3 regions of the Caproicibacter fermentans genome follow, and region 2 is predicted to be linked to each of the others. Evidence: riboswitches for the same ligand, from Rfam matches in the RefSeq annotation. Region 2 holds a riboswitch; each other region holds the start of a gene.

The links. Region 2 has a riboswitch for thiamine pyrophosphate ahead of thiD (bifunctional hydroxymethylpyrimidine kinase/phosphomethylpyrimidine kinase). Riboswitches for the same ligand answer to the same signal wherever they lie in the genome.
Region 1: another riboswitch for thiamine pyrophosphate. It lies ahead of HCR03_RS11865 (energy-coupled thiamine transporter ThiT); the one in region 2 lies ahead of thiD (bifunctional hydroxymethylpyrimidine kinase/phosphomethylpyrimidine kinase).
Region 3: another riboswitch for thiamine pyrophosphate. It lies ahead of HCR03_RS08205 (phosphomethylpyrimidine synthase ThiC); the one in region 2 lies ahead of thiD (bifunctional hydroxymethylpyrimidine kinase/phosphomethylpyrimidine kinase).

The regions. Positions count from the first base shown of each region.
Region 1 is NZ_CP060286.1:2,397,914-2,407,873, forward strand. It holds gene HCR03_RS11845 (DUF975 family protein) at 1-49, opposite strand, end outside; gene HCR03_RS11850 (quaternary amine ABC transporter ATP-binding protein) at 332-1,534, shown strand; gene HCR03_RS11855 (ABC transporter permease) at 1,527-2,369, shown strand; gene HCR03_RS11860 (glycine betaine ABC transporter substrate-binding protein) at 2,437-3,345, shown strand; gene HCR03_RS11865 (energy-coupled thiamine transporter ThiT) at 3,442-4,014, opposite strand; TPP riboswitch at 4,080-4,191, opposite strand; gene HCR03_RS11870 (HAD hydrolase-like protein) at 4,216-4,875, opposite strand; gene HCR03_RS11875 (thioesterase family protein) at 4,872-5,264, opposite strand; gene HCR03_RS11880 (DUF1624 domain-containing protein) at 5,439-6,221, shown strand; gene HCR03_RS11885 (VOC family protein) at 6,231-6,617, opposite strand; gene HCR03_RS11890 (Tex family protein) at 6,732-8,885, shown strand; gene ychF (redox-regulated ATPase YchF) at 9,088-9,960, shown strand, end outside.
Region 2 is NZ_CP060286.1:263,020-272,979, reverse strand. It holds gene HCR03_RS01365 (2-hydroxyacid dehydrogenase) at 1-420, opposite strand, end outside; gene HCR03_RS01360 (MerR family transcriptional regulator) at 664-1,434, shown strand; gene HCR03_RS01355 (thiamine phosphate synthase) at 1,516-1,707, opposite strand; gene thiC (phosphomethylpyrimidine synthase ThiC) at 1,723-3,036, opposite strand; partial or broken gene thiD (bifunctional hydroxymethylpyrimidine kinase/phosphomethylpyrimidine kinase) at 3,033-3,828, opposite strand; TPP riboswitch at 4,057-4,156, opposite strand; gene HCR03_RS01340 (ABC transporter permease) at 4,977-5,894, shown strand; gene HCR03_RS01335 (ABC transporter permease) at 5,910-6,965, shown strand; gene HCR03_RS01330 (ABC transporter ATP-binding protein) at 6,962-7,978, shown strand; gene HCR03_RS01325 (ABC transporter ATP-binding protein) at 7,971-8,939, shown strand; gene HCR03_RS01320 (peptide ABC transporter substrate-binding protein) at 9,148-9,960, shown strand, end outside.
Region 3 is NZ_CP060286.1:1,659,894-1,669,853, reverse strand. It holds partial or broken gene HCR03_RS19765 (hydroxyethylthiazole kinase) at 127-252, opposite strand; gene HCR03_RS08220 (thiamine phosphate synthase) at 269-979, opposite strand; gene HCR03_RS08215 (thiamine-binding protein) at 963-1,280, opposite strand; gene thiM (hydroxyethylthiazole kinase) at 1,284-2,120, opposite strand; gene HCR03_RS08205 (phosphomethylpyrimidine synthase ThiC) at 2,299-2,544, opposite strand; TPP riboswitch at 2,775-2,874, opposite strand; gene HCR03_RS08200 (helix-turn-helix transcriptional regulator) at 2,956-3,132, shown strand; gene sigK (RNA polymerase sporulation sigma factor SigK) at 3,382-4,029, opposite strand; gene HCR03_RS08190 (MATE family efflux transporter) at 4,246-5,601, shown strand; gene HCR03_RS08185 (hypothetical protein) at 5,775-6,242, shown strand; gene HCR03_RS08180 (CFI-box-CTERM domain-containing protein) at 6,398-7,282, opposite strand; gene HCR03_RS08175 (IS110 family RNA-guided transposase) at 7,636-8,868, shown strand; gene HCR03_RS08170 (metal-dependent transcriptional regulator) at 9,026-9,406, opposite strand; gene HCR03_RS08165 (aminopeptidase P family protein) at 9,554-9,960, shown strand, end outside.

The sequences.
Region 1 (9,960 bases), 1.8 Mb from region 2:
CGCGCAGGGCGACTTTCGCGTTTGATTTTAGTATTGACCGGTCCCACATGCCGAATCCCTCCAAAAATCCCATTCCATCCGATAAAACCCATACTGCCTATTCAGTATATGCGAACAGCCTGCCGGTCATCCGCGCTTTTATTATTCTACCGCAAATCCGCGGGGGATGCAATTCATGAGACCGGAGAAAAATCCATTTCATTTTCCATATATTTACAATTTCAATTCCCTGAGGTTGACATCCTGCAACCTACAAGTTATAATAGAGTTGTCTGTTTTTAAAAATGAACCGATCAATTTTCGATTTTGATAGGATTAAGGGAGTGATGGAATGCCGAAAGTAGAAGTCAAAAATTTATATAAAATTTTCGGTTCCAATCCAAAAAAGATCATCCCGCTTCTGGAAAAAGGGAAAGGGAAAGCCGAAATCCTGAAGTCCACGGGACACGGAGTCGGCGTGAACAACGCGAATTTTCAGGTGGAGGAAGGAGAAATCTTCGTCGTGATGGGGCTTTCCGGCAGCGGAAAGTCCACGCTGATCCGCTGCCTGAACCTGCTCATCCGGCCGACTGCCGGCGAGGTGCGGATCGACGGCGAAAACATCGCCGCCAGCAATAAGGAAGCCCTTTTGAAAATCCGCCGCAAAAAGATCGCGATGGTTTTTCAGAATTTCGCCCTGCTGCCGCACCGCACGGTGGAAAGCAACGTGGAATTCGGGCTTGAAATTCAGGGCGTGAACCCGAACACCCGCCGCGAAAGAGCGCGCGAAGCGCTTCGCCTGGTGGGGCTGGAGGGACACGAGGACCGCATGCCCTCCCAGCTTTCCGGCGGCATGCAGCAGCGCGTCGGCCTGGCGCGCGCGCTGGCGAACGACCCGGATATTCTTCTGATGGACGAAGCGTTCAGCGCGCTTGACCCGCTGATCCGCAAGGAGATGCAGGACGAGCTGCTGGCGCTGCAGACCAAAATGCACAAGACCATCATTTTTATCACGCACGACCTGGACGAGGCGCTGAAGCTCGGCGACAAGATCGCGATCATGAAGGACGGCGTCATCGTGCAGACCGGCACGCCGGAGGACATCCTTACGAATCCGGCGGACGATTACGTTCGCGAATTCGTACAGGACGTCAACCGCGTCAAGGTTGTCACCGCTTCCACCATCATGAGGAGGCCGGACCCCATCGCCTACGCGAAAGACGGCGTGCGGGTTGCCGTCCGCAAAATGAGGGAAGCTTCCATTTCCAGCATTTTCGTCGTCGACAGGGACCGGCACCTGAAAGGGATTCTCTCCATCGACAAAGCGGTGGATCTGCTGAAGGCAGGCGCCCACGAGCCGGAGAGCGTCAAGGACGCCATCGACACAAATGTGGAGACCGTTTCGCCCGACACCTCCATTGAAACACTTCTTCCCCTCGTCATCAATTCCAAATACCCGATCGTCGTGGTCGACGAGGAGCAAAAAGTGGTGGGCATCATTATGAAAGTATCCGTTCTGTCGGGTATCCTCGGGGAGGATGATGAAAATGAATAGACTTCCGATCGGGGATGTGGTGGAAAAGGCCATCGACTGGATGACGGAAAACTGGGCCGGTTTTTTCGGCGGGATCAAAATGATCCTGCTCTGGGTCGTAACTTCCTTCGAGCACCTGTTCAACTTTATCCCGTTCTATGTCATGATCGTGATTCTGGCGCTGCTTGCCTGGCGTCTCGCCGGCCGCGGCACCGCGATTTTTACCGCGGTCGGGCTTCTGGTCGTCGTTTCCATCGGCCTTTGGACGGAGACGATGGAAACGCTGGCTCTGGTCATAACCAGCACGCTGATCGCCCTGCTCATCGGGATCCCGGTCGGCATCTGGATGTCGCGAAGCGAGTCGGCCAACCGCATCATCCGGCCGATTCTGGACTTCATGCAGACCATGCCCGCCTTTGTGTACCTGATTCCCGCGGTTTATTTCTTTGACCTCGGCGTGGTGCCGGGCGCCGTCGCGACCGTGATCTTCGCCATGCCGCCCGCCGTCCGCCTGACAAACCTCGGCATCCGGCAGGTTCCGGGCGACGTGATCGAAGCGGCGCGCTCCTTCGGCTGCACCGGCAACCAGATGCTGTTCAAGGTGCAGATTCCGCTCGCAATGCCGACCATCCTGGCCGGGCTGAACCAGACGATCATGCTTTCGCTTTCCATGGTGGTCATTTCCTCCATGATCGGCGCGGAGGGCCTCGGCATCACCGTGCTGCAGGGCATCACGCAGCTGGAGGTCGGCAAGGGATTCGAGGGCGGCCTCGCCGTCGTCATTCTCGCGATGATTCTGGACCGCATCACGCAGGGAATCGGCAAATCAAACCGAAATAAGATCAACGCTAAATAATCTTATCGGAAAATGCCACTTTGGCTTTTCAATAAATTCACACATTCTATTCTGAAAGGGGATTGAAATGAAGAAATCAATTACAGCGGCAATACTGGCAGGCGCAATCTGCCTGGGTATGCTTGCGGGATGCGCCCAGAACGGGGAAAGCAGCTCCGCGGCGAGCCAGACAGGCAGCGCGAAAAACGGGGGAACGAAACCCGAGATTCAAATCGGTTACGTCAACTGGTCGGAAGATATCGCCATGACGAACCTGATGAGCGCGATTTTAAAAGATAAGATGGGGTACGATACCAAGCAGGTTCAGACGGACGTCGCGCCGGTATTTGCTTCTCTGGCAAGCGGCGGCACCGACGTTTTCCTGGATTGCTGGCTTCCGGTTACCCATAAAAGTTATATGGATAAATACGGTTCCGAAGTGAAGGATTACGGGGTCAGCTTTGACAACGCGAAAATCGGCCTGGTCGTTCCGTCCTATGTCGATATCGACAGCATCGACCAGCTGAACGCCAACAAAGATAAATTCGACGGCACCATTGTCGGCATCGATTCCGGCGCGGGAATCATGACGACGACCGACAAGGCGCTTGAGGATTACGGCCTTGATTACAAGCTGATGCCGGGCAGCGGCCCGACCATGACGGCGGCGCTGAAAAAGGCCGTTGACAACGAGGAGCCGATTGTTGTGACCGGCTGGCAGCCGCACTGGATGTTCGCCAAATGGGACTTGAAATTCCTGAAAGACCCGAAGGGAACCTACGGCGAAGCGGAATCCATCCACAAGCTCGGCTCTAAAAAGCTGGATGAGAAAGCTCCGGACGTTGCGAAGTTCCTCACCAATTTCAAGATGACAAGCGATCAGCTCGGCGACCTGATGGGCGCCGTCGCGGACGCGGACGATCCGCTGGAAGCGGCCCGTTCCTGGATGAACAGCAACGAGGACCTGGTCAGCGGCTGGCTGCCCGCGAAATCTTAACCGACGGCATATTTTCTTCCAAACAGTATTTTTCAACAAGGAGCGGCGCCCCGGACGGGGCGCCGCTCCTTGTTGAAATCCAAATCCGCCTAAGAATCAAAGGAACCTCTTCAGAGGTTTATAAAGAAGGCCGCCGACGACCAGGCAGATGGCGAAATCCGGCAGAAGAAAAGCATTATACGCCATGGAATAAAGCCACGGATGACCGCTCCATTCCGCCGGCACCCACGAAAGGTAAGCCGTCGCGCCCGAAATGACGTGACATACAAAGCGCAGAAGCACTCCCGTGAACATCCCCGCCACAAATTTCGGGAAGCTCCTGCCGTAAACGGCGGCAAGGCCCAGGAACGCAAACGCCAGAAGATAGTCAAAAAGAAACGATACCGTAATTGCCACGGGAGTCAGCCCCCACGACATCACAGCCGCGAGGTCCAGCAAAAGCTGGATCACCCCGTAGGTAAAGCCCGTGAGCAGGCCCCATTTTACGCCGTACTTGTAGCCGATCAGCAAAATCGGCAGCATGCTGCAAAGCGTCACCGACCCGCCCAGCGGCATCTGGTAAAGCTTGATCAGGCTCAGCACCGTCGCAAGCCCAAGCATGACCGCGCTTTCCACCAACCGGAGCACCGTCGGATTCAGTCCCGTTGTTTTCGTGTTCTCATTTGTCATAATTGCCCCTCCATTTCGTCCGGAATTCTGCTAATGGAGAACAAAAAACGCCCCGCGGCCTGCGCGGAGCGTAACTTTCGTTTTCCTACGCTGGCATTATCCAGATCAGGTTATGGGTTTCAGGCGTCAATCCGCCTGCTCTCAGCCGGGAAATACCCAGCACCCCTTTTCTATTTTGGGATTATCATACAACAGCGCGTGTTATTTGTCAACCAGAAAATCACGCAACTCTTCGACCGAGCCGACGAAATTTTCCGCGCCCTCGCGCTCCATTTCCTCCTGCGAGCCGAACCCGTACAGAACGCCGACAAAATCGGTTCCGGCCCTGCGCGCGCCGCCCGCGTCGTACTTGGTGTCCCCGACCATGACCGCGCGGGACGCCGGCACGCCGGACTGCTCCAGAACCGGCAGAATCAGATGTTCTTTTCCCCTGCCGGATTCGGAATCGTCTTCGGTCGAAATATAATCCATGGGCTGCGCAAGACCGAAATGATCTAAAACCCGCTTGGCCGGGGTCGCCGGCTTGGAGGTTGCGACCGCAAGCAGGACGCCGCCCGCCTTCAGCTGCGCCAGAAGATCCATAATGCCGGGGTAAACCGAATTTTCATACGCGCCCCGGCTGTTATAATAATCGCGGTAGAACCGGATGAATTCGGAGACGGCTTCCTCATTCATTTCCGGATACGTCTCATTGAGCTTGTTCCGGACCGGGGGGCCGATAAATTTGCGCAGGGTTTCCCGCGGCGGAACCGGCCAGCCGATTTTTTGAAAAGCTTCCTTCAGCCCGCCGGTGATCCCCGGCGCGGAATCCGTCAGGGTGCCGTCCAGGTCAAACAGGACGAGGTCATGACGAAAGCTCATTCGGCCACCGCGCTTTTTCTTTGGTCGGCCTTTTGCAGAAAGCGGTCGCTTTTCACGCTGACGCGTTCATGCGTGCCGGTTGCAATCACCCCGGCGTTGTCCCGCGCTTCCAGGCGAAAGCGAAATATCCTTTTTTCATGCTCCAGCAGCTCGGCGGTCACCGTTACGGCGCAGCCCGGCGCGGTCGGCGCGAGGTGCTCCACGGTGATTTTCGACCCGACGGTCGTTTCGCCGTCCGCAAGGAATCCGGCGGCAAGCTCCATCGCCGCGTTTTCAAAAAAGGCCGAAACGGCGGGCGTTGCCAGCACGGGCAGCGCCCCGCTGCCCATGCGGGAGGCAAGCAGTTCCTGCGTGACGGCGTATTCTTTCGTCAATCGAGTATCCGGCATTGTAATTTCCTCCAGTTGCATGATATAATAATATGATTTCTTTTGTGCCCGGAAAGAACGGGCACGGTATTCTACTTTATTATATCATATCCAAAAAAGGATTTCATCCTTGACCGCCGGGAAATCCGCGAGGATTTCCTTGCGGCCGGTTATTACCCAAAGGGAGGCGCCTCCATGCCGGAAAGCATCACCGCGCCGAACGGACGCGGAAGAATTCACCTGATGGACGAGCTCCGCGGATTCGCCGTGTTCTGCATGGTGTTTTACCACGGATTTTATACGTTCGGCTATCTGTTCGGAAATAATATCGGCGTTTACTTTTTCAATTTTTTTATGCCCGCCGAACCTTTTTTCGCCGGGATGTTCCTGTTTATTTCGGGCATCGCCTCGTATTTGACGCACTCCAACCTCAGGCGGGGGACGAAGCTGCTGGCCGTCGCGCTCGGCGTGACGCTGGTCACCCGGATTTTCGTGCCGGAGGACGTCATCACGTTCGGCGTGCTGCACTTTCTTGCGGTCTGCATGATCCTGTTCGGCTTTTTGAAGCCGTATGCCGACCGGTTCCGTTTTTCGTGGATTGCCGTGATCGCATGCTTCGCGCTGTATTTTCTGACCCGCGGCGTGCCGCGCGGTTTTCTGGGCTGCGGACCGGGCTTCGGCATTCCTCTTCCGGGCGGGCTTTACACGTTCGCGTGGCTCGCGCCGCTCGGCTTTCCCGGCCCCGGCTTCGAAAGCTCCGATTACTTTCCCGTTCTGCCGTGGATTTTCGTTTTCGCGGCGGGCACCTTTGTGGGCAAGCTGGCAAAGGCCGGCCGTTTCCCGGAGATCGCCTACCGCCCGCAGGTGCCGATTCTTTCGTGGTTCGGGCGTCACGCGCTTGTGCTGTACCTGTTCCACCAGCCGGTCATCTACGGCCTGTGCCTGCTTCTAAAACCGCTGGCGCCCTATCTTTCCTGAAAACCGGAGTTATCCGGCGGTAATTTCGACCCGGTTGCCGTCCGGGTCAAGAACGCAGCTTTCATAGTAACCGTCCCCGGTCCTGCGGGGCCCGCTCACCACGGGCACGCCCTCCTCCTTCATGCGGGCCGTCAGATTATCCACCTCCCGCTCCGATTCCGTGGAAAACGCAAGGTGCGCATAGCCCGCCGTGAATTCGCGCCGGACGGTTTCGTTCAGGTTCCGGCTGTGCATCAGCTCCAGCCTTGCGCCGGACTCAAAGCTGATAAAACGGGAGGAAAAACCTTTCGACGGATTTTCATATTCCGGCCCGGCCTTGCCGCCGAACCACCTGCAGTAAAACTCTTCCAGCTTTTTCAGGTTCTGTGTGTAAATCGCTGCGTGGGTAATCGTCATATTCCGACTCCTCCGTTTTTCCCCGCCCCTGAGCGCGGGAGTATTGATTTTCTATATATTACCACATTTACTGTCCCAAAAGAACGATAATCTTACGATTTTTGGAGGGATTCCATGAATCCGACCCTGGAATTGACACGACAGTTCGGCCTGCAGGAATGGCAGGTGAAAAACATCGTCGAGCTGATCGACGCAGGAAACACGATTCCGTTCATCGCGCGCTACCGCAAGGAGGCGCACGGCTCGCTGGACGACCAGAAGCTGCGGGAAATCGCGGAGCGGCTGGAATATCTGCGCTCGCTGGAAAAACGCCGGGAGGAAGTCGGCGCGCTGATCGGGGAAACCGGCCTTATGACGCCGGAGACAGCGGCGGCGCTGCAAAAGGCGGAGACGCTGGCGGAAATCGAGGACATTTACCGCCCGTTCCGCCCCAAACGAAAGACGCGCGCGTCCGTCGCAAAGGAAAAAGGACTGGCCCCGCTCGCGGAGCTGATTGAAAAGCAGGGCCCCGGCGAACCGCTTTCTTTTGCAAAGCAGTACGCCGACCCGGAAAAAGGAGTCGATACGCCGGAGGACGCGCTCGCCGGCGCGCTCGACATCATCGCGGAAAACGTCTCCGACAACGCTCAGATCCGCCGCAGGCTCCGCGTCGTGACCCTCGCGCACGGGATTCTGGTTTCAAAAGCGGCGAAGCCGGACGAGGACAGCGTTTACGCTCCGTATTACGATTACCGCGAGCCGATGAACAAAATCGCGGGGCACCGCGTGCTTGCCGTCGACCGCGGGGAAAAAGAAGAATTTTTAAAGGTTTCCGTCGAGCTGGACCCTGCCCGCGGGCTGAACATCGTGTTTTCCGAATGCGTCCGCGGCGATACCGCCTGTGCCCGCGCGGTGCGCTCCGCCTGCGAGGATGCTTACACCCGGCTGATTTTTCCCTCCATCGAGCGGGAAATCCGCAACTCCCTGACGGAAGCGGCGGACGAATCGGCCGTTAAGGTATTCGCGGTCAATCTGCGGCAGCTGTTCATGCAGCCGCCGGTGCGCGGCAAAATCGCGATGGGCCTTGACCCGGGGTACCGCACGGGCTGCAAGGTCGCCGTGGTGGACGCGACCGGACGCGTACTGGACACCGGGGTCATTTACCCGACCCATTCGCAGGCGAAGGTGGAGCAGGCCAAAGAAACCATCCGCCGGATGATTTTGAAGCATCATGTGGAGGTCATCGCCATTGGAAACGGCACCGCGTCGCGCGAGACGGAGCAGTTCGCCGCCGAGGTCATCCGCGAGCTGGACGCGGGCGTTTCCTACATGGTGGTCAGCGAGGCGGGCGCGTCCGTCTATTCGGCGAGCAAGCTGGCCGCGCAGGAATTCCCGGAATTCGACGTAACCCTGCGCAGCGCGGTCTCGATCGCGCGCCGTTTGCAGGACCCGCTGGCGGAGCTGGTCAAAATCGACCCGAAGGCGGTCGGCGTGGGCCAGTACCAGCACGACATGCCGAAAAAGATGCTGGACTCGGCGCTTTCCGGCGTGGTGGAGGACTGCGTCAACTCAGTCGGCGCGGACCTGAACACGGCCTCGCCGTCGCTTCTGGAGCATATTGCCGGAATCACTGCGGCGGTATCGAAAAACATCGTAAAATACCGTGAGGAAAACGGTGCGTTCCGCGCCCGCAAAGAGCTTTTAAAGGTACCGAAGCTCGGCCCGAAGGCCTTCGAGCAGTGCGCGGGATTTCTGCGCGTTCCCGAAAGTGAGAATATTCTGGACCACACCGCCGTACACCCGGAATCCTATGACGCGGCGAAGGCGCTGTTAAAACTGTGCGATTACAGCCCCGCCGAAGTAAAACGGGGAAGCTTTCCGGGTCTTGCGGAAAAGGTGACGCAAATCGGAAAGGAAAAAGCCGCGGCGGTGGCCGGGGTCGGCGTGCCGACGCTGATGGACATCGTCGCCGAGCTGCAAAAGCCGGGCCGCGACCCGCGCGACGAGCTGCCGAAGCCGCTTCTTCGCACCGACGTGATGAAGCTGGAGGATTTGAAGCCGGGCATGGAGCTGACCGGCACGGTCCGCAACGTGATCGATTTCGGCGCGTTTGTCGACATCGGCGTGCATCAGGACGGGCTGGTTCACGTTTCCGAAGTTTGCGACCGGTTTATCAGGCACCCGTCGGAGGTCCTGAAGGTCGGGGATATTGTCAAGGTCCGCGTCCTGTCGGTCGACGTGAAGAAGCAGCGCATTTCCCTTTCGATGAAGCAACAGAAGAAAGTTTGATTCTGCCCTCATGGCCGCACGGGGACACAAAGCGGCTTGAGCAGCCGGGCGCGCGGCGCGAAAAGACTCTTCCTTGCGGTTTTTTCCACAAAGTTTTATAATATGGTTGAAAATATTTTCCCGTGAAAGCGGGATGCCCGAATATCCCGGTGCGAAAACGGCGCCGCCGAAAAAACACACTGAAAAGAGAGAGGATTCACCGATGAAACTGGGTATTGTAGGACTGCCGAACGTCGGCAAAAGCACGCTGTTCAACGCGATTACCAACGCGGGCGCACAGGCCGCGAACTATCCGTTCTGCACGATTGAGCCGAACGTCGGCGTGGTCGCCGTTCCGGACAAACGCCTGGATCAGCTGGCGGAGATGTACCACCCGAAAAAATACACGCCCGCAACGATCGAGTTTGTCGATATCGCCGGGCTGGTGCGCGGCGCTTCCAAGGGAGAGGGCCTCGGCAACAAATTCCTCGCCAACATCCGCGAATGCGACGCAATCGTGCATGTGGTGCGCTGCTTTCAGGACGACGACATCGTGCATGTGGACGGCAGCATCGACCCGAAACGTGACATCGAAACCATCAACACGGAGCTGATTCTCTCCGACCTTGAGGTGCTCGACCGGCGCATCGAGCGCACACAGAAAATGATCAAGGCCGATAAAAAATATCAGGCGGAGCTGGATTTCTTCAAGCACGTCAAGGATGTTCTGAACGAGGGAAAGGCCGCGCGCACGGTCGAATGCGAGGAGGATCAGGCGGAGCTGCTCGCTTCCGTCGCCTTGCTTTCGAATAAACCGATCATCTATGCCGCGAACATGAGCGAAGGCGATTTTTCGGCGGGCGTGGAAAAGAATCCGTATTTTGGGGTGGTAAAAGAATTCGCCGAAAGCGAGCACGCGGGCGTGCTGCCGATCTGCGCCGAAACAGAGGCGCAGATCAGCGGCTTGGAACCGGAGGAAAAGGTGCTGTTCCTTGCCGACATGGGACTCGATGAGTCCGGTCTGGACCGCCTGATCCGCGCCTGTTACTCGCTGCTGGGGCTTATCTCGTTCCTGACCGCCGGGGAACCGGAGGTC
Region 2 (9,960 bases):
AAGAATAAAGGAAATTTTCGCCTGCCCCTGTTTACCCTGCCTTACCAGGCTGTCCCCCTCCCGAAGCCGGCGAAGAAGAGCAAGCATCAGTAAAATGGCCTGTTCCGCTACCGCTCCGCTGTTCAGAGAAGCATTATTGCAGACGTAAACACCGGCTTCCCTTGCAGCCTGCGTGTCGATCCCGTTAAAGCCGACTCCCTCCGAGTGAATCACCCGCAGATTCGGCATATTCTCAATCAGATTGCGGGAAACGGGGCTGACGGCATCAACGATGATAAAATCCGCGGTCTTTCCAATCCGAAGAGCCTCTTCCTCCCGATAGACGCTGTCAAGATATAGCAGCTCCCAGTTGTTTGGAATTTTTGAAAAATCCGTGTATTTTTCAATCCGCTTTTGGGAGGTGAGCACCAACACTTTCATTTTTGTCCCTTTCCAAACAGTCTTCTTAATTTAAAATACGCGCCGGCACTTCTGCCCGCGCGGTAAAAATGGACTAAAAAGCGCCGGAAAAATCCGGCTGCTCATACTATACTAGAATCTGTCCCATTTGACAATACCGGCAATGCTCATACTGGAAAATTATCTTAAAAATTTTTTTTGAATAAGGTATTGACATTACCGCCGCGTAAAGCTGTAAGATTTCTTTGAAAGGAGAAGAGCTGAATGGAATACAGCATACAAAAATTTGCAGGCCTATCCGGCATCAGCACACGCACTTTAAGATATTACGATGAAATCGGCCTGTTGAAACCGGAAAGACTGAGCTCTTCCGGTTACCGAATCTACGGTGATTCACAGGTAAGGCGCCTGCAGCAGATTCTGTTTTACCGGGAACTCGGCGTCAGTCTTGACGAAATCGGAAGGATCCTCGATTCGCCCGGATTCAACGCCGCCGAGGCGCTTCGCCGGCACCACGAACTTCTCCTTCAACAGCGGGCCCGTCTAAATCTTTTAATTCACAACGTCGAAAAAACGCTTGCCTTTGAGAAAGGAGAAATATTCATGGCAGACAAAGAGAAATTTGAAGGCTTTAAAACGGAGCTGGTCAAGCAGAACGAGCAGCGTTACGGCAAGGAGATCCGGGAAAAATACGGAGATGAGGCCGTTGACCAAAGCAACCGCAAAATGCTGGGTATGACGCAGGAACAATACGTTCGGTTTCAGGCGCTGGAGCAGGAGCTGAACCGTGCTTTGCTGAAAGCCTTTCAGTCCGGCGACCCGGCGGGAGAAACCGCTCAGCATGCGGCCGATCTGCATCGGAGGTGGCTTTCCTACACCTGGAATCATTATACCCCCGAAGCCCACGCCGGCCTGGTTCAAATGTATGTGGAGGATCCGCGGTTTACCGCATATTATGACCGGCTGCAGCCGGGCCTTACAAAATTTCTGAAGGACGCGGTAACAATCTATACTGAGCATCTGAAAAAAGCATAACAAACAGAGCCGTCCGTAATGAATTGCCCCAAGAAACCGGGGCATTCATTTTCGGACGGCTCCACTTTTTCAGAGTAAGGATTATACGCGACGAAAAATCGTGCGAAGTTCCCGAGCAGCCGAGGTGATATCCGGCTCAGCAAGAATAGCCGAAACCACCGCGAGGCCGTCGACTCCCGTGCCGCAAAACCGCGCGGCGTTCTGAGGGCCGATTCCCCCGATTGCCACGATCGGAATGATCACGGCGCGCCGGATTTCCGCGAGCGTTTCCATAGACCTTCCTCTATTTTATTTTTCGGAACAAAATTCCACTTTCTGCCCATCAAGAATTAGATTAGTGGTCCGTACGGCGCACATTTTTCCGCACATGGAGCAGGTATGACGATCAGCGGGCGGTGTGCTTTCAAAATACCGCTTCGCTTTCTCGCCGTCGATTGCAATACGGAAAATCTCATCCCAGTCCATATTCTTACGCGCCATCGCCATTTGACTGTCGCGCTCCCGTGCGTTGGGGATTCCCTTTGCAACGTCCGCGGCGTGCGCCGCGATCAGGCTTGCGACGATTCCCTCTTTCACATCGTCCAGATCCGGCAGGCGCAGGTGTTCCGCCGGAGTTACATAACAGAGAAAATCAGCACCCGCGCAGGCGGCGATCGCCCCCCCGATCGCCGCCGTAATGTGGTCGTAGCCGGGCGCGATATCCGTTACCAACGGCCCCAGGACATAAAACGGCGCACCGTGGCACAGGCGTTTTTCCAGCGCCATGTTGGCGGCGATCTCGTTCATTGCCATGTGGCCCGGACCTTCCACCAACACCTGCACGTCCTTTTTCCAGGCGCGCTCGGTCAAATGGCCGATTTCAATCAGCTCAGCGATCTGCCCGGCGTCGGTGCTGTCATCCAGGCAGCCCGGCCTTAACGCGTCGCCGAGTGAGATCGTCACATCGTATTCGCGCAGGATGTCAAGGACCTCGTCGTAATATTCAAAAAACGGATTTTCATTTCCCGTCATTTCCATCCACGCGAAAAGCAGCGAACCGCCCCGGGAAACAATATTCATTTTTCGCCCCTGCCTGCGGAACGATTCAACCGCCCGCCTGTTGATGCCGGCATGGATCGTCATGAAATCCACACCCTCCTTTGCGTGAGCCTCAACCACTTTCAAAAAATCCTGAGCGGTGATTTCCAGCAGGTCCTTTTCAAGATATCCGACCGCGTCGTAAACGGGAACCGTGCCGATCATCGCCGGGGACTCTGCAATCAGCTTCCGGCGGAATTCCCGGGTCTTTCCGTAATTGCTCAAGTCCATGATCGCCTGAGCGCCGAACCGGGCCGCAAGCTCCGCTTTTTGCAATTCAACTGCGTAATTTTTGCAGTCGCCCGATACCCCGAGGTTCACGTTGATTTTTGTGGAAAGCCCCTCCCCGACTCCTTCCGGGGAAAGCGCCATATGGCCGATATTCGCCGGAATCACGGCGCGTCCCGAAGCGACCTTTGTCAGAAGCTTTTCCGGTTCCATCCTCTCTTTTTCGGCGACCCTTTTTAATTCTTCCGTTATAATTCCTTTTTTAGCTGCTTCCATCTGTGTTTTGTAATTTTTCATCCTCTGATCCCTTTCATGAAGTAAAAATGATTGGTCGGTCCGTGGCCTTTTCCGATCGGCAGCGCATGCTCGATCGCCCCGGTCACATATTCCTTCGCCTCGCGGACCGCTTCCGGTACGCTTAGGCCCAGCGCCAGATTAGCCGCAATGGCGGAGGACAGCGTGCATCCCGTGCCGTGCGTGTTTTTTGTTTCGATCCTTTTGTGTGTAAAGGTGTAAAACCGGCCGCCGTCAAACAGCAGGTCCTCCGCTTCACCGGAAAGATGCCCCCCCTTCAGCAGGATATTTTCCGCGCCCATTTGGAACATCAGCTTTGCGGCAGCACGGCGATCCTCCGGCGTAATGATATTCCTTCCGGTAATGGCCTCCGCTTCCGGTATGTTCGGCGTCAAAACGCAGGCCAGAGGAAGGATCTCCTCTTTCAGGGTCCGGAGCGCCTCCGGCTGCATCAGGGCACAGCCTCCTTTTGCCAGCATCACGGGGTCGACGACCACCCCCGCGAGGCCGGTATTGCTTCAGCTTCCGCGCAACAATACGCATCAGCTCCGTGCCGGAAAGCATCCCGATTTTTACGCCGTCAACCGCAATATCCTCAAATACTGCGTCAATCTGGTCTGCAACCGTGGACGGTGCCATGTCGCAGATCGAAATCACACGCTCCGTATTTTCCGCGACGATGGACACAATCACGCTCATGCCAAACGTGCCGTGCGCGGCAAAGGTTTTCAGATCCGCCTGAATTCCGGCTCCGCCGCTGCAATCGGAGCCCGCTATCGTCAGAAGATTTTTCATTTGGTTTCCTCCTTTTCTTAATCGTATCTTAAATTTGGGGTTTTGGATTCAAAAACGGGTTTCCGTCAAACAAAAATAGCCCACCGAAACCGGCGGGTTATTTTCTCTTTGCTCCCTACAACAGCGTTAACTGACAGGTTCAAAGGGTCAGGTTTTACCTTCTCAACTCTATATGAGTCCCCCCGCGATATTCAATTAAAAAGGCGCCCGCCAAAAGAGGCGAACGCCGATCAAACAATTTCACGTTCCCTACTCCGGTGTTAACCGACAGGTTCAAAGGGTCAGGTTTTACCTTCTCAACTCAGAGTGAGTTCCCCCCGTTTTCAATTTATTATATCTTTTTCCAAGTTTTCTGTCAATTTAATTTTTATTAAAGTTTATGCATTGCAAATTCAATAAATACTTATTGTTATATTCAGATTTTTTGGCATATTTTGTCATATGCAGCTTTTTCTGAAGTTAAGCGCAAATAAGCGTCCATTTATTTGCAAAGGCACAGCCTTTACTATTTACAGAAAAAAAGAATTTTAGCGGTTTCAAAAATAACTGTTTAAATCTTCCATCGGTTAGTGAATATTATTTCATTCTTGCTGGAATTATTCAGAATGGGACAAAATGAAGACGGTTTTTGGCTTAAATTCGTCCTTGACAATCAAAGGATGTTAAACTATACTTTTATTTAAATTCATAAATACTTTTAGCATTAGGCATTTTTAATCTTTCATGATGCAAATCCGGTAAGCTTCAAAGAAACAAATTACTTAATGAAACATGGGGAGTGGTCAAGAGACCGGGAGAAGGATACCCTCTCAAAAAAGAGGACAACAGTATGGGTTTTCAGCAGCCAAGCAATTCCATACATTAAGTATTGAAGTTAAAATTTGATGCCTTGCCTATTGCGACTCGATAGGCCAGTTCTCATACATTTGGAACGGTTTGCCGTTACATAATGCACATCATGCATTCGAAATGCTCGGAAAATTCACGCATTGGGCATTTTCGGTGCGTTTTTATAAAAATTCTAGCAATGAATATTTATTAATTACCGTAATATTCTAGCCATGAAGATTTATTAAAGCGGCGGGCACATTCAGCGAAGAATGTACCTGCCGTTTCTAATAAATAAAAGGAAAAAAGGGGGATATATTTTGGGAGCATATGCCATTAAACGAATCGGTTATGCCTTACTGACAATTTTTTTCATATCTATTATCACATTTACTTTAATGAATTTGATACCTGGCGGGCCATTTCTGAGTGAAAAGAACATTCCGCCGGAAACCGTAAAGGCGCTGAATGTAAAATACGGACTTGACAAGCCTCTTCCCCAGCAGTATCTGAATTACATGGGAAAACTGATTACGGGCGATTTAGGCGACTCGTTAAAACAAAAGGGCCGTTCCGCAGATGATATTATCTTTACAGCTTTTCCAATTTCCGCCAAGCTCGGCGGCATTTCCATTTTGGTCGCGGTCATCTTGGGGGTCTTTATGGGCTCTGTTTCGGCGCTTAACAGAGGCAGGTTCTGGGATCGGCTGCTTATGGTAGTCTCAACGCTTGGAATCGCGGTTCCAAGTTTTGTCATGGCTGCTTTTCTAATGCTGGTTTTCGGGGTAAAGCTTCGCTGGCTGCCGACCATGGGCCTGCATTCTGTCACGGCCTTTATCATGCCGTGTGCCACCCTTGCGTTTTATCCGATGTCATATATTACAAGGCTGATGCGTTCCGGCATGCTGGACGCTCTGGATCAGGACTATATCCGTACGGCAAAATCAAAGGGCGTCGGAAAGTCCCTTCTGCTGTTCAAGCATGCCCTGCGCAACGCAGTGCTTCCGGTTATTACCTACCTCGGCCCAATGATCGCTTATACAGTAACAGGCAGTTTCGTCGTGGAAACCGTATTTAATATTCCCGGACTTGGGCGTGAATTTATTCAGTGCATCACTGCCCGCGATTATCCGTTGGTAATGAGCACGACCATTTTCCTTGCCGTCCTCATTGTCCTGATGAACTTAGTGGTCGATCTTAGTTACAAGCTGATTGATCCGCGCATTACACTTCAGTAAAGGGAGGACATGGAAATGGAAGCTTTTAAAAACCCGTTTTCCCTTCATTTGAACGCGGAGGATTTTCTTCCTGCGGCGGATGAGGAAAAACAGCAACTGATTATTATGAGAGAGAGCACGACATTTTGGAAGGATGCTTGGCGCAGGCTGACACATAATAAGGTGGCAATGGCTGCTTTCGTTGTGATTATTATCGCGATTCTTTTCGCTTTTGTCGCTCCCTCGTTTTATCCTTACGCTTACGACCAGCAAATTCGCGGAAGTGAATTTTTGCACCCCATGCAGTATTCCGCGAAAGAGCTGAAAGCCATTTCGGCGGGGCAAAGCGTTTTCCCGCATTTTCTGGGTACGGATATGCACGGCCGCGATATGGTGATCCGGCTGATGATGGGCACTAAGATTTCGCTGCTGGTCGGAATCATCGCCAGCATGCTGGTTTTACTGATCGGGACTGTCTATGGCGCAATTTCCGGCTTTTTCGGCGGCGTGGTCGATCTGGTGATGATGAGAATCGTCGACGTGATCTATTCGATTCCGGATATGCTGACGATTATCCTTCTTCAGGTTACGCTGAAAGCACCGCTGACCAATTTGTTCGACGCTCATCCGTCGCTTGGCTGGCTTCAGGCAATGGGTGTGCCGATGGTCAGTATCTTTTTGACATTCAGTCTGTTGTACTGGACCAACATGGCAAGAATCATCCGCGGGCAAATCATGGCTCTGAAAGAGCAGGAGTTCGTAACAGCCGCTCACGCGCTTGGCGCCTCTAACAGCCGAATCATTATTAAGCATTTGATTCCAAACTGTATCAGCGTTCTGATTGTTACCGCGACACTGGAAATTCCAAGGGCGATTTTTACGGAGGCATTCCTAAGCTTCCTTGGACTCGGCGTTATGAACCCCATGGCAAGCCTTGGTTCCCTCGCTTCCGATGCCATCGGCGGCATGGAATCGTACACGTACCTGCTTGTGGCGCCGGCGGTTGCCATCAGTTTGGTTATCCTCTCCTTCAATCTGTTCGGCGACGGCCTGAGGGATGCGTTTGATCCAAAACTGAAGGAGAATAAATGATGAAACAAGAACATTTGCTTGATATTAATGATCTAAAAGTATCTTTTTTCACCCCTGCCGGTGAAGTCAAAGCGGTAAACGGGGTAACCTATACGATGGATTACGGCGAGGTTTTGGGCATTGTCGGTGAATCCGGAAGCGGTAAAAGCGTTTCCGCCTACACTCTGACGGGTCTGGTCGACCGCCCGGGCAGAATTGTCGGCGGCAGCGTAAACTTTAACGGTCATCAGATTGAAAAGCTCCCCGAAAAGGAATTTCGCAAAATCCGCGGAAAAGAAGTCAGCCTGATCTTTCAGGACCCGATGACTTCTCTGAATCCCGTTTTTACCATCGGGAATCAGCTGGAAGAAATGCTTCGGCTGCACACCAGTAAAAACCGGGCGCAACGCCGCCAACGGGCGATTGAACTGCTGAATCTGGTCGGCGTCAACGAGCCTGAAAAACGGCTGAAGCAATATCCTCATGAATTTTCCGGCGGCATGCGTCAGCGCGTCATGATTGCCATGGCGCTGGCCTGCGAGCCAAAGCTGCTGATCGCCGATGAACCAACCACAGCGTTGGACGTAACCATTCAGGCTCAGATTATGGAATTGATGGTCGACCTGAAAAAGAAAATCGGAATGTCCGTTATGCTGATTACGCACGACCTCGGCGTCGTTTCCGATGTATGCGACCGAATTGCGGTCATGTACGCCGGGAAAATCGTAGAAATTGGAACCACAGACGAAATTTTTTATGAGCCGAAGCACTGCTATACCAACGGCCTGCTCCGCTCTATTCCAAAGATTAACGAGACGACTCACGAACGGTTGATTCCCATCGAGGGAACGCCGGTTGATTTGCTCAATCCTCCAGCGGGATGTCCGTTCGCCCCACGCTGCGAATCCTGCATGAAGATCTGTCTCAGACAAATGCCGGAATTCATACAGCATTCTGAAACCCATAAAAGCGCCTGCTGGCTGAATCAGAAAGCGCTGCTGGAAAAACAGGAAGGAGCAAACGGCGATGAGTGATAAATTGCTGGAAATCCAAAATTTGAAACAATACTTTCCTGTTAAAACAGGCACTTTCAGCAAAGGCTATGTACAGGCGGTCGACGACGTCAGCTTTTTTATCAACCGCGGCGAAACATTAGGCCTGGTTGGTGAAAGCGGATGCGGCAAAACAACGACAGGACGTACGATTTTAAGGCTTTATGAGCCTACCGACGGAAAAATCATTTACGACGGTGTCGATGTAACGCACGTTGATTTCAAGCCGTACCGCAGAAAGATGCAGATTGTGTTTCAGGATCCCTATGCTTCTCTGGATGCCCGCATGACGGTCGGCGATATTGTCGGCGAGGCAATCGACATTCACAATCTTGCTTCTTCAAAAGCGGAGCGCAAGGAAAAAATTCTGGCTCTGCTCAACCGAGTCGGGCTGAACAGCGAGCACGCAAACCGCTATCCTCATGAATTTTCCGGCGGTCAGCGCCAGAGGATCGGCATTGCGCGAGCGCTTGCGGTGAACCCTGAATTTATCGTCTGCGATGAGCCGATCTCCGCGTTGGATGTTTCGATTCAGGCGCAGGTGATTAATATGTTTGAAGATCTTCAGCAAGAGTTGGGTCTGACTTACCTTTTCATCGCGCATGATCTTGCCGTTGTCAAACACATCAGCAACCGCATCGGCGTGATGTACCTGGGCAAATTGGTGGAGCTGACAGACAGTGAGACTCTCTATTCAAACCCGCTTCACCCGTATACAAAAAGTCTTCTTTCGGCAATTCCGGTTCCGGATCCGAAATCGAGCCGCGAAAAACAGAGGATTGTGCTGGAAGGCGACATTCCAAGTCCGCTTCATCCGCCGACCGGCTGCCGTTTCCGCACCCGTTGCCCCTATGCGGTTCCGGAATGTGCCGAAGCGGTTCCCGAAATGAAGGAGTATGAACCCGGCCACTTTGCCGCGTGCCATAGAATTCAGGAGATTTAATTGGGCATTCAGTCTTGTTTGAGACGATCAGACAATCCGCCATGGGCAAAGGATTGATTCCGCAGTGCCAAAAGCAATTTTCTCTTTTTTAATTTTCTCTTACTTTGCCTTTCGGCATGATACTGTTTTATTCTTAGGGCGGACTGTTTTCTCACAACAGGACTTGGCATAAATGCGTATTTCAAATTGTAAAACGGAGGGAAAGTTTATGACAAGAAAGTTATTGTGTTCGGTGCTTGCCGCGGCGATGATTGCGACGGCTTTCACCGGATGCGGCGGCGGTGCGTCGGCTTCGTCCGGTGCGGCCTCGCAGACGGCGTCCGGCACGGCATCCACTTCCACATCAAAATCCAAATCATTGACGGTGCACGTAGGTACGGAACCGGATTCCATCGACCCGGATCTGAATACCGCGGTCGATGGCGGCATTTACATCCAGCACTGCTTTGAAGGTCTGACCAAGCTGGATAAAGACGGCAAGATCGTCAACGGACAGGCGAAGGATATCAAGGTGAGCGACGACGGACTGACCTATAACGTCACGCTGCGCGACGACATTAAATGGCAGGACGACAAAACCGTCACCGCGCAGGACTTTGTCTATGCATGGCAGCGCTGCGTCGACCCGAAAACCGCTTCCGAGTACAGCTACATGTTTGACCCGGTAAAGAACGGAACGGATATTTACACCGGCAAGAACAAGGACGTAACCAGTCTTGGAATCAAGGCGACTGACGACACTCATCTGGTCATCACACTGAACGCACCCTGCGCTTATTTCGAGCAGCTCCTCTCCCGCCCGATGTTCTACCCTTTGCGCAAAGACATCGTGGACGGCAACGACAAGTGGACTCAGGACCCGAAAACTTATATCGGCAACGGTGCCTATAAGATGACGGCCTGGAACCACAAGGAAAGCATTGTCGACGAAAAAAGCGACACCTATTACAATAAGGACGCCGTCACAATCGACAATATCAAGTTCATGCTGATGGACGACGACTCCGCGATTCAGGCGGCT
Region 3 (9,960 bases), 1.4 Mb from region 2:
TTTCTCCATGCGCCCATGGAATCGATCAGCGTCCCGTCCAGGTCAAAAATCGCGGCTTTAAAATTCAGCGTCCGACGCCTTCCGCATTTGCAATGAAAAAATTAATGTTATCTCGTTTCTAAAAAATATAGCCTGGGAAATCGAAGCGATGGCCTCCACGTTTCCGATATCGTCGGCCATGACCGGGAATGCTCCGATGGCCGGCGTGATGTTGAAGCTGACCGCAACGTAGTTTGTGATAGGATGGATCAGCGGCTTTTGCTGCGTATCACCTCTTTAGGGGTGTATGGGACTTCCAGGTATCAACCAGCTTGGCGGCTTCTAACTTTGGATTGTCGGCTTCAGACACTGCGGATACCACGAAAAAACCATCGACTCCGGTTTCAGCAAGCTGAGGTATATCAGCAAGCTTAACACCTCCGCCGACTACGACGGGAATCGGGCTGAGTTTGGCAAGCTTTGCAATATCGTCGAAACTTCTGGTGATCACTTTCCCATCCAAATTGAGCCCGCAGTCCGGTTTTGTCTTTGTTTCATGCAGCGGTCCGGCGCCAAAATAATCAATTTGACTGACATCCGCCGTTTTGATGTACTCAAATAATTCATGCGTTCGGGCTGATAAACCAACGATGGAATCGTCGCCCAGGTATTCCCGGCAGACTTCCACCGGGATATCGGACTGCCCAACGTGGATTCCATCCACTTTTATCCCTTGTTTTCTCGCCGCCAGGACAACGTCAAGACGGTCGTCCACCAGCAGTGCTACCGTATCCGACTTACCGGCTTGCGCGATCACCTCGGAAGCCCGATGGGTTAGCTGAATCAGCTCGCGTGCCGAGACGGTTTTTGAACGGATCTGCAGGCATGTGAAGCCGCCCTCAACCGCATCCTGAATGATCGGCACAACGGGCCGGCCTTTCGTATTCTCAGGCCCCACGACAAAGTATGCTGAAATGTCCAATTTATTTCTGACGCTCATTTTGTCCTCCCAAAATACCGTTGACTTTATCGACCTTGGTATTCATCATGTCTGTAAAACCGGGACGTATATCGGCTTTCAGAACAACTTCCGTGCGGATACCTTTGCCGGCAAGCACGAAGGTTGCGTCTTTTACAACCTTCATCACTTCATCCCACTCGCCTTCGATCTCTGTAAACATGGACGTCGTATGATTCGGTAAGCCTGACTCACGAATTACTTTCACGACTTCGGCTACTTCGGGCGCGAGCTCGTCACCTATGCCGCAGGGCGCGATTGCGACTGCAATCAGTGCATTCATAGATTAAACCTCCTCAATTTCAAACGGGTTGTTGGCAATTTCCACTGCGGTTGCTTTATACAGTTCGTCGAGGAACCGAGTCTGAAAACTTCCGGGACCGTCCACTTCATTTTCAGCACGGCTCCCCGCTAAATTGTACACGGAGGAAGCAGTAAGCGCTGCAATAAACGGTGAGGCGGCCGTTGCATAGACCGCGACGACTCCACCCAGGGAACAGCCCGACCCGGTGATTTTTTCCATAAAGTGCGACCCTCCCTGAGAGAAGGCTATGACGGAACCGTCGGTGATCAAATCCGTCTTGCCCGATACGGCCACAGCTCCGCCTGTCCACCCGGCCAGCGCGACAGCCGCCGCCCTTGCGGCAATTACCGAATCCGTAGAATCGACACCGCGGACATGGGATTCCTCCGAACTGCCGTCCAATCCCCACAAACCGGCCAATGCGATAATTTCCGAAGCGTTCCCTCTGATCACGCTGGGCTTATACTCTTTATATTGTCTGAGCAGTTCCGTCCTAAGCAAGCCGAAACCGGCCGCGACCGGGTCCAGAACCCATGGCTTACTCAGATCGTGCAGGACTTTGGCTGTGCGGGGTAAAGTCTGCTCATAAACCGGCAAAAGGGTACCGACGTTTATGTAGGTAGCTGCGCCGGCTTTCGCCAGAGATTCACCCTCATCGGGCAGGTAGACCATAGCGGCTGAGCCGCCGACTGCAAGCTGAGCATTGGCTACAAAATTGATCGTCACAGAATTGGTGATTGATCCTGCCATAGGATTCGTCCGCTTTACGGTTTCCACCGCCTGAATCATCCGGTTTTGAATGTTCTCCTTACTGATCATTTCCTATTCTTCCTTCCGCTGGTATTACCCAGATCAAGTTTTATGGTATAATCTCAGCCCTGCGGTCAACCCGCAATTCAGTCTGTTACCCACAGACAGGCACCCATTTATTCTTTTTTTTTCTTTTACTTTTTCTCTGCGGAGTTCAGTTCCGCATCCAGCCCGTCCAGCATCCGGTTCATAGTGAGCAGTGCGCACATTTTTCCGCTATGGAACAGCTGTGCTGATCCTCCGGCGGAACGCTTTTGTAATATGCCTTTGTTTTTTCCCCATCGAGGAAAAGCCGGAATGTTTCCTCCCAACCAAGCTTTCGGCGGGCTTCACTCAAGCGGTAGCCGGCTTCGCGGGCACCTTTCAAGCCTTTGGCGATGTCGGCCGGCGTACGCCGCGATCGCACCCATTTTCGTGATCTTCTCAACGGCATGCTTCTCACTTACCTTTCTGAATAAACAAGGATGCCTGCTGAGTTCAGCAAGCATCCTTATATCACGTCGATTTGCTTCCCTACGTCAGTATTGACTAACAGGTTCAAAGGGTCAGATTTTACCTTCTCAACTCGTGCGGACAGCATCCGTTTGAGTCCCCCCGCAACGTATTCGGTTTTATAGAATAAAAAAGTGCCCTCCTTCTGTAAGAAAAGCACTTATTCATTGTTCCGTATAATGAATTGCTTCCCTACGCCAGTGTTAACTGACAGGTTCAAAGGGTCAGGTTTTAACCTTCTCAACTCATAAGAGTTCCCCCGCAACATATTTTGTTTTCTTTATCCTATCACTTATTGGCTGCCATGTCAATTCCGCTAAACATTAATCTATATAGATAAACCGATTCGTAAATGAAAAACAACATAAGGCATTACAGAAAAGAAAAGGACATATTACAAGAAGAGCTGGCGAAGATGCGCAATGTTTCAAGACAAACGATCAACGCCATTGAAAATAATAAATATGGCCCCACGCTTTCGATAGCGTTCAACTTTCAATTTGGCAAGAGTATTGCAAGTATTCCATAATAAAGTCCTTCTCATGGTTCAACTGTTCACAACGGACCTGACTTTCATGATTTTTTCAGTATTAAGGTGACCAATTGAAATTCAATGCCATTTTAAGCAGTCCGTCTCTCTTGGAAACGGACTGCTTTTGTATATCACATTCCAACTACGCACCAGTCAATCGGGCCTTATTACATTATCTTTCCAATGCGGGTCTTGCGCTAATCTAAAGCAAGAGACTAGAACAGACCAGAATATCGAGCGCTTACATTAGGCGCGCTGCGATACATAGGAACGGGAAATGCCAAGCCTTTGCGCGACCTCCCTCTGAGTCAGCGGATCGATGCCGTCCAGGCCGTACCGCAATCTGATAATGGTTCTTTCACGGGGAGTGAGAACATTGTCTATGTATTTTTTCAGCTGTTCGGATTTCATCTTATAGTCCAGGTTGTCAATGATATTGTCCTCCGTTGCCATAATATCGATCAGCGTCAAGGTGTTGCCGTCTTTGTCCGTGTCGATCGGCTCGTTGATGGAAATATCCTGCGCGCTTTTTTTGGAGGAACGAAAATACATCAGCACTTCATTTTCAATACATCTTGCGGCATAGCTGGAAAGACGAATGCCCTTGGAACTGTCGAATGTGTTGACTGCCTTGATCAGCCCGATCGTGCCGATGGAAATCAGATCGTCCTGTTCGCTGGAACTGGAGTAATACTTTTTGATGATGTGGGCAACCAGCCGTAGGTTGTGTTCGATCAGCTTCGCTTTTGCTTTTTGATCCCCTTTCTTCATTTTTTCCAGGCAATCCTTTTCTTCCTGCGCTGTTAACGGACGGGGAAAAGAACCGGAGCCGGTAACGTGAAGCACCAGAAAAAGGAAGCCGGATAGTGCAAGCCCCAAAAATGCGCCAAACATGGTATTCGCCCCCTTGGAATCGTGTACAGACAGTATATGCGGGACGGCCCCGGATTGTTGCAAGTCCGTTTTGATCTTTCAGGAAACAGCTGCCGCCCGTTCTTTATTTGCCGGACTAACGGCGGAGCCGATTTTCCGAAACCTTATTTTTTTATCTAGTTGTAAGTTTTGCCGGAATCAGATACAATAAAAGATACTTAAAGGAGGGCAATTCACTTGGAAGAAACTAGACAGAATAAAATGGGCGCCATGCCCGTTTTTCCCTTGATCATTTCAATGTCCGTTCCGGCAATCCTGTCCATGATGGTTCAAGCATTATACAACATAGTCGACAGTTATTTTGTCGCGCAGATCAGCGAAAATGCGCTGACTGCCGTATCGCTGGTTTTTCCAGTTCAGACGCTCCTGATCGCGCTTGCGGTGGGCACCGGAGTCGGACTGAATTCGCTGATTGCGCGCCGGCTGGGGGAAAACCGCAGAGAAGAGGCGGACCGGGCTGCAACGCACGGCCTGCTGCTTGGATTCGCGAACGGTCTGCTTTTTCTGTTTGTCGGCCTGTTTTTATCCGAACCGTTTCTCCGCGCTTTTACTTCAGACCCCGAAATTGTCAGCATGGGGTCCGTATACATGAATATTGTCTGCGTATATTCTTTTGGGGCCTGTATTGAAATCAATATTGAAAAAATTCTGCAGGCGACCGGCAATATGGTGTTTCCAATGCTTTTTCAGCTGGTTGGCGCCGTCGGCAATATGCTGCTGGATCCGGTTTTTATTTTCGGACTGTTCGGCGTGCCCGCATACGGCGTGAAGGGAGCGGCGATTGCGACCGTGATTGCGCAGATTCTTTCGATGTGCGTCGGACTGCTGGTGCTTTTTTTCCGGGAGCATGAAGTCAGAATTGAATTCAGGGGGTTTCATGTCAGCTGGAACGTCATCCGGAATATTTACGCGGTCGGGCTGCCTGCTATTGTGATGCAGTCCACCGGCTCTGCGATGGTGGTCGGTATGAATGCAATCCTGATCGGATTTACCGAGACTGCGGTTGCGGTTTTTGGTGCATATTTTAAGCTGCAGTCGTTTGTTTTTATGCCGGTTTTCGGTTTGAATCAGGGGCTGATGCCCGTGATGGGGTATAACTACGGAGCAAAAAACAAGGGCCGACTGCTCAGCGCCGTCAAAATCGGCTGCATCATTGCGGCGGCTATCATGGCGGTCGGGGTGGCCGGATTCTGGCTGTTTACAGACAAGCTCCTGCTGATTTTCAACGCGTCCGACAGAATGCTTGAAATCGGAGTACCTGCGCTGCGCACCATATCGCTTTGCTTTTTGCCCGCTGCGTTCGGTATTGTCTTTTCCACGACTTTTCAGGCGGTTGGAGACGGAATCAAAAGCCTGACCATTTCGCTTCTGAGACAGATTGGCGTGCTGTTGCCCTGCGCGTACCTTTTGTCTAAGATCGGGCTGGAAGCGGTATGGTATGCTTTTCCCATTGCGGAGGGGATTTCTCTGATGGCGAGCATACTGCTCTTTTACCTTTTAAAACGGACGACTCTTCGTGCGTTGGATTCATAATCGCGTTCCGAAAGCGAGAGACCGAAAGAATGGTGGAAGTCTGTAGGAAAATCTGGCTCTTCTTTCCGGATTTCATCCAGGAAGAGATTTTAAGCGAAAATCAGCGCCCATGAGCGAACCGAAATCAGATATAATGAAAAAAACGGAAAATATGGAAAGTGAAAGAAATGTTAATGACAAACAGAAAAGAAAAACTTTCACCTGCGCAGATTTTAGTTTCTCTGGACAGTGCTCAGGACAGCAAACTGACCGGACGCCTTTACAGCGGCTTTTACCGAAAGGTCTATAACTTTAACAGCGAAACCGAACTCCTCCTTGCGATGGATCGTCTGTGCGACAGTATGCAGTTTCCGCAGGCGTCGTTTAAAAGCCGGAGTTTTGAATCCAAGTACTCGAAAACGTTTGTCAGAAAGGTGGAGAACTTCATGGAATCGGAGATCGATACGGCATTACAGCAGGACAGGGCTACTTTTCTGGTGCATATTAAATTCCGGCAGAACGCATCCTGGCAGGGCAGCATTACCTGGGTCGAAAAAGAAAAAACGAAGAATTTCCGCAGTGCGCTTGAGATGCTGAAACTCATGGATGAAGCGCGGCATCCGGCTGTTAAGGAAGTTGTCGACTGGGAAGAAACCACTTGACACAGCAAAATGAACATTAAAAAGGGGCTGTTGCAAAATGAATTTGCGATAGCAAATTGCACAAAGGAATAGCTCCAAAAGCAAGAAAGTGCGTCTTGAAGCGGCTGCCGAAGCCCAATCAAGGCGCATTTTTTGTGCAATATTTTTCGTCGAGGCTATTTTGCAACAGTCCCTTTAAGCCATTTTGTCTCAAGCTCGGACATCATATTTTCATAAAGCTGTTCGCATTGCCGGGGCCGGTCCTTTTTCAGCGCGGAGAGGCAGGGCAGGAGATGCTTCCGGTAAACCCGGTTCCACTCCGGCTTCGATCTGCCGGAGGCTTCCACCGCGCCGACGATGAAGGGAGCGAGCAGGTAATATTCGCTGATCTTTGCCGTTCCCCCGGGGGACTTTAACAGGTATTCGTCTCGAAAACGGCGCAAAATCTGCAATTCTTCGCAGTCGTCGCCTTTGCCGAGTTCGGTGCAGACAGCCGTCGTGATAAAACAGAGCTTGCTGCGGAATCCGCTCTGAATGGTGGAGAAGGTGGCTTTGCCGAGCGGCTTTTTATGGGCGGAGTTCCACTTTTTCAGGAAAAGATCCGCCAGCCGGTCCGCGGCGGGCGTGTTTAAATCAAGTATGGCGGGAATCGTGAGCGAAGTGATAGAGATGCGAAGATCGAACGCGTTTGCGGCGGTTTGCCGGATGGTTTTCCCTTTTTGTTCGAAGCCGTCGATCAGGGCGTCGGAAAAAAACTCGGCGGCTTCTTCGCCGTAGGCCGCTTCTTCCTTCAGATAAGCCTGAAGGGCGGGACCAAGCGCATCCCGATAAGACTCAAACTTGCCGGGATAGTTTTTCGCGTTCAGCCCGTCAAAGCGGATGACGGTGGAAAAGGTCTCAGGCGGAAGCAGCCGGACCGCCTCGCCCAGACGGACGGACGGGCCGGGCGCTAAGTTCAGCTCGATCGGCTGCGCGCAGAACATGCAGACGATTTTTTCGGCGTCTTCCGGAACCTGCAGCTCCCTGCCGCAGTGCGGGCAGCGCAAAGAGCGATAGCTCATGGGGAATCCTCCTCGTATAATAAGTTTTGTAGGGCGAAAACGCCCCAAAAATAGAATACCGGCAGGCTTTGAGATGCCCGTGATATAATGCTGTCAAGTCGGCAGGGACAAGCTCTAATTCCTCCTGTTGGGCCGTAAGGCTGCTTCACAGATAGTCTGTTCCCCTGAGCCGGAAGTTAGCTGCAAACTCATTAGCTGTTTGCCGGAAGCAAGGCCGCCCTTTTAGCAGTGAGGGATATCGCATTGGCCTTTTCCGGAATGATTCTAATACGCGAGGTTGCTGATGCTCCGGTTATCATGGGTATCTTAAAACCTGCCGACTTGAAAATCCCACTGTGGGGGAGGTGATATTTTTGAATCCACTTTACGTTGGCATTGATGTGAGCAGCAAAAATAACGTCGCTTACCTCATGAAGCCGGATGGAGCCAAACACAGCAGCTTTTCCGTGCAGAACAACCGTGGTGGTGCTAAACTGATGTCTGAGAGAATTGTGTCCGCACTTACCGCGATGCAGCTCAGCGACGTGATGATTGGCCTTGAGGCCACCTCCATCTATGGGGACTGCCTCGTTTATGCGCTCCGGGAAGATGGCAGATTGGGACGGTTTCAACGGAAGATCCATGTTCTCAATCCCAAGCAGGTCAGAAAGTTCAAGGAAGCCTATTCCGATCTGCCCAAGAACGATTTCGTGGATGCCTTCGTGATTGCCGACCATCTCAGATTCGGCAGAATTGCCTCAGAGGTTTACATGGACGATTATCGCTACAAGGCCCTTCAAACACTAACCAGAGCACGCTTTTTCTCTGTCCAGAACCTAACGCGGGAAAAGCAGCGTTTTGCGAATTACCTGTTTCTCAAGTGCTCTGGGTTGGCTCAGGAAAAAGTCCTTTCCCAAAATACCAGCGCCACCACCATTGCCCTGATGGAACGATTTGAGACAGTGGATGCACTGGCTTACGCCGACATAAAAGAGTTGACCGACTTCATCGTGAAATCTGGACGAGGGAGGTTTGCCAATCCAGAAGCTACCGCGAAGGCGGTGCAAACCGCCGCCAAAGGCTCCTACCGGCTTCCCAAAACCGTGAACGATTCTGTCAACCAGGCCATGTCGGTCTCGATCGCTGCCATGCGGGCATTGGAAAGCCAGATCAAGACGCTGGACAAGGCTATCGAGCAGCAGTTCGAGATCATCCCCAATACGCTGACCTCTGTCCCCGGTATTGGTAAGGTGTATTCAGCGGGTATTATTGCTGAGATCGGTGACATTCACCGCTTTCAGTCTCAGGCCTCTCTGGCTAAGTTTGCTGGCCTCGTTTGGTCTCAGCACCAGTCCGGAGACTATGAGGCTGAGAATACCCATCTAATCAAGTCCGGAAACCGATTCCTTCGGTACTATCTGCTGGAAGCTGCCAACTCTATGAGAAGATGCGACTCGGAGTTCCGGCGCTACTATGACCTCAAGTTCAAAGAGGTCAACAAGTTCCAGCATAAACGCGCACTCGCTTTAACTGCCAGAAAACTGGTTCGGTTGGTCTTTCGGCTGCTGAAAGACAACCGCCTGTACATTCCACCGGAAGAGTATTAAACTCTGATGGTATTGTTACCCTGTTTTTTAAATTGCAAGGGCAGGGCTTGAAAAGGTTTGCCTTTTTTATCCAGCCAGTACGTTTATGGTGGCTTTTTTATCCGTTCCATTTGCACTTACCCTCTTGACTTCATACCATTAGACTGTCTGTGGCGGTTCATACGGTTTCCGGGTGATCTTCCACATGTTTTTTAATCAGCTGAAAGCTTTTTTCACTGATGATGTGTTCAATCCGACAGGAATCCTGAACCGCCGTCTCATGGTCGACGCCCAGCGTCAGCTCCAGAAATTTGGCGATCAGAGTATGCCGCTCATAGACCGCGGCAGCCCTTTTCGCGCCGGAATCGGTCAATACAAGGTTTCCGTTCTGCTCCATGACAAGAAGACCGGCTTCTTTTAAAATGCTCATGGCACGGCTGACACTGGCTTTGGTAAAGCCCAGTTCGTTGGCAACGTCGATGGAACGGACAAATCCGTTTCGATTTTTTAAAATCAGAATGGTTTCAAGGTAATTTTCTCCCGATTCCTGTATTCTCAATCCAGACCCTCCCGTTCATGGAATCATATGGCTCATTATATCATTCCACAGACTAAATAACAAGTGCGGCAGGAAACGGATTCTTGACAGACCGCGCCGCGGAGCCTATACTTTTTTTATTATTGATAAATGGGAAGCGATTGTGACATGCAGAAAATTCAGGACAGAATAGCGGCGCTGCGGGAGCAGATGACTCAAAACGGTCTTTCGGCATATATTATTCCATCCTCTGATCCGCATATGGGGGAATATGTGCCGGATTTCTGGCAGGCGCGCAAATATTTTTCGGGTTTCACGGGTTCTGCTGGAACGCTGGCGGTTCTGCGCGGACGCTGCGGGCTTTGGACGGACGGCAGATATTTTATTCAGGCGGAGCGCCAGCTTACCGGCAGCGGAATCGAATTGTTCCGCATGGGCGTCGGCGGCGTGCAGACCTATCCGGAATTTCTTTTGGGAATTCTTCAAAAGGGCGACACGGTCGGCTTTGACGGGCGGATGCTCCCTGCTTCGGACGTGGAATCCATGGAAGAGAAGTTTGCCGCAAAGGGGATTCA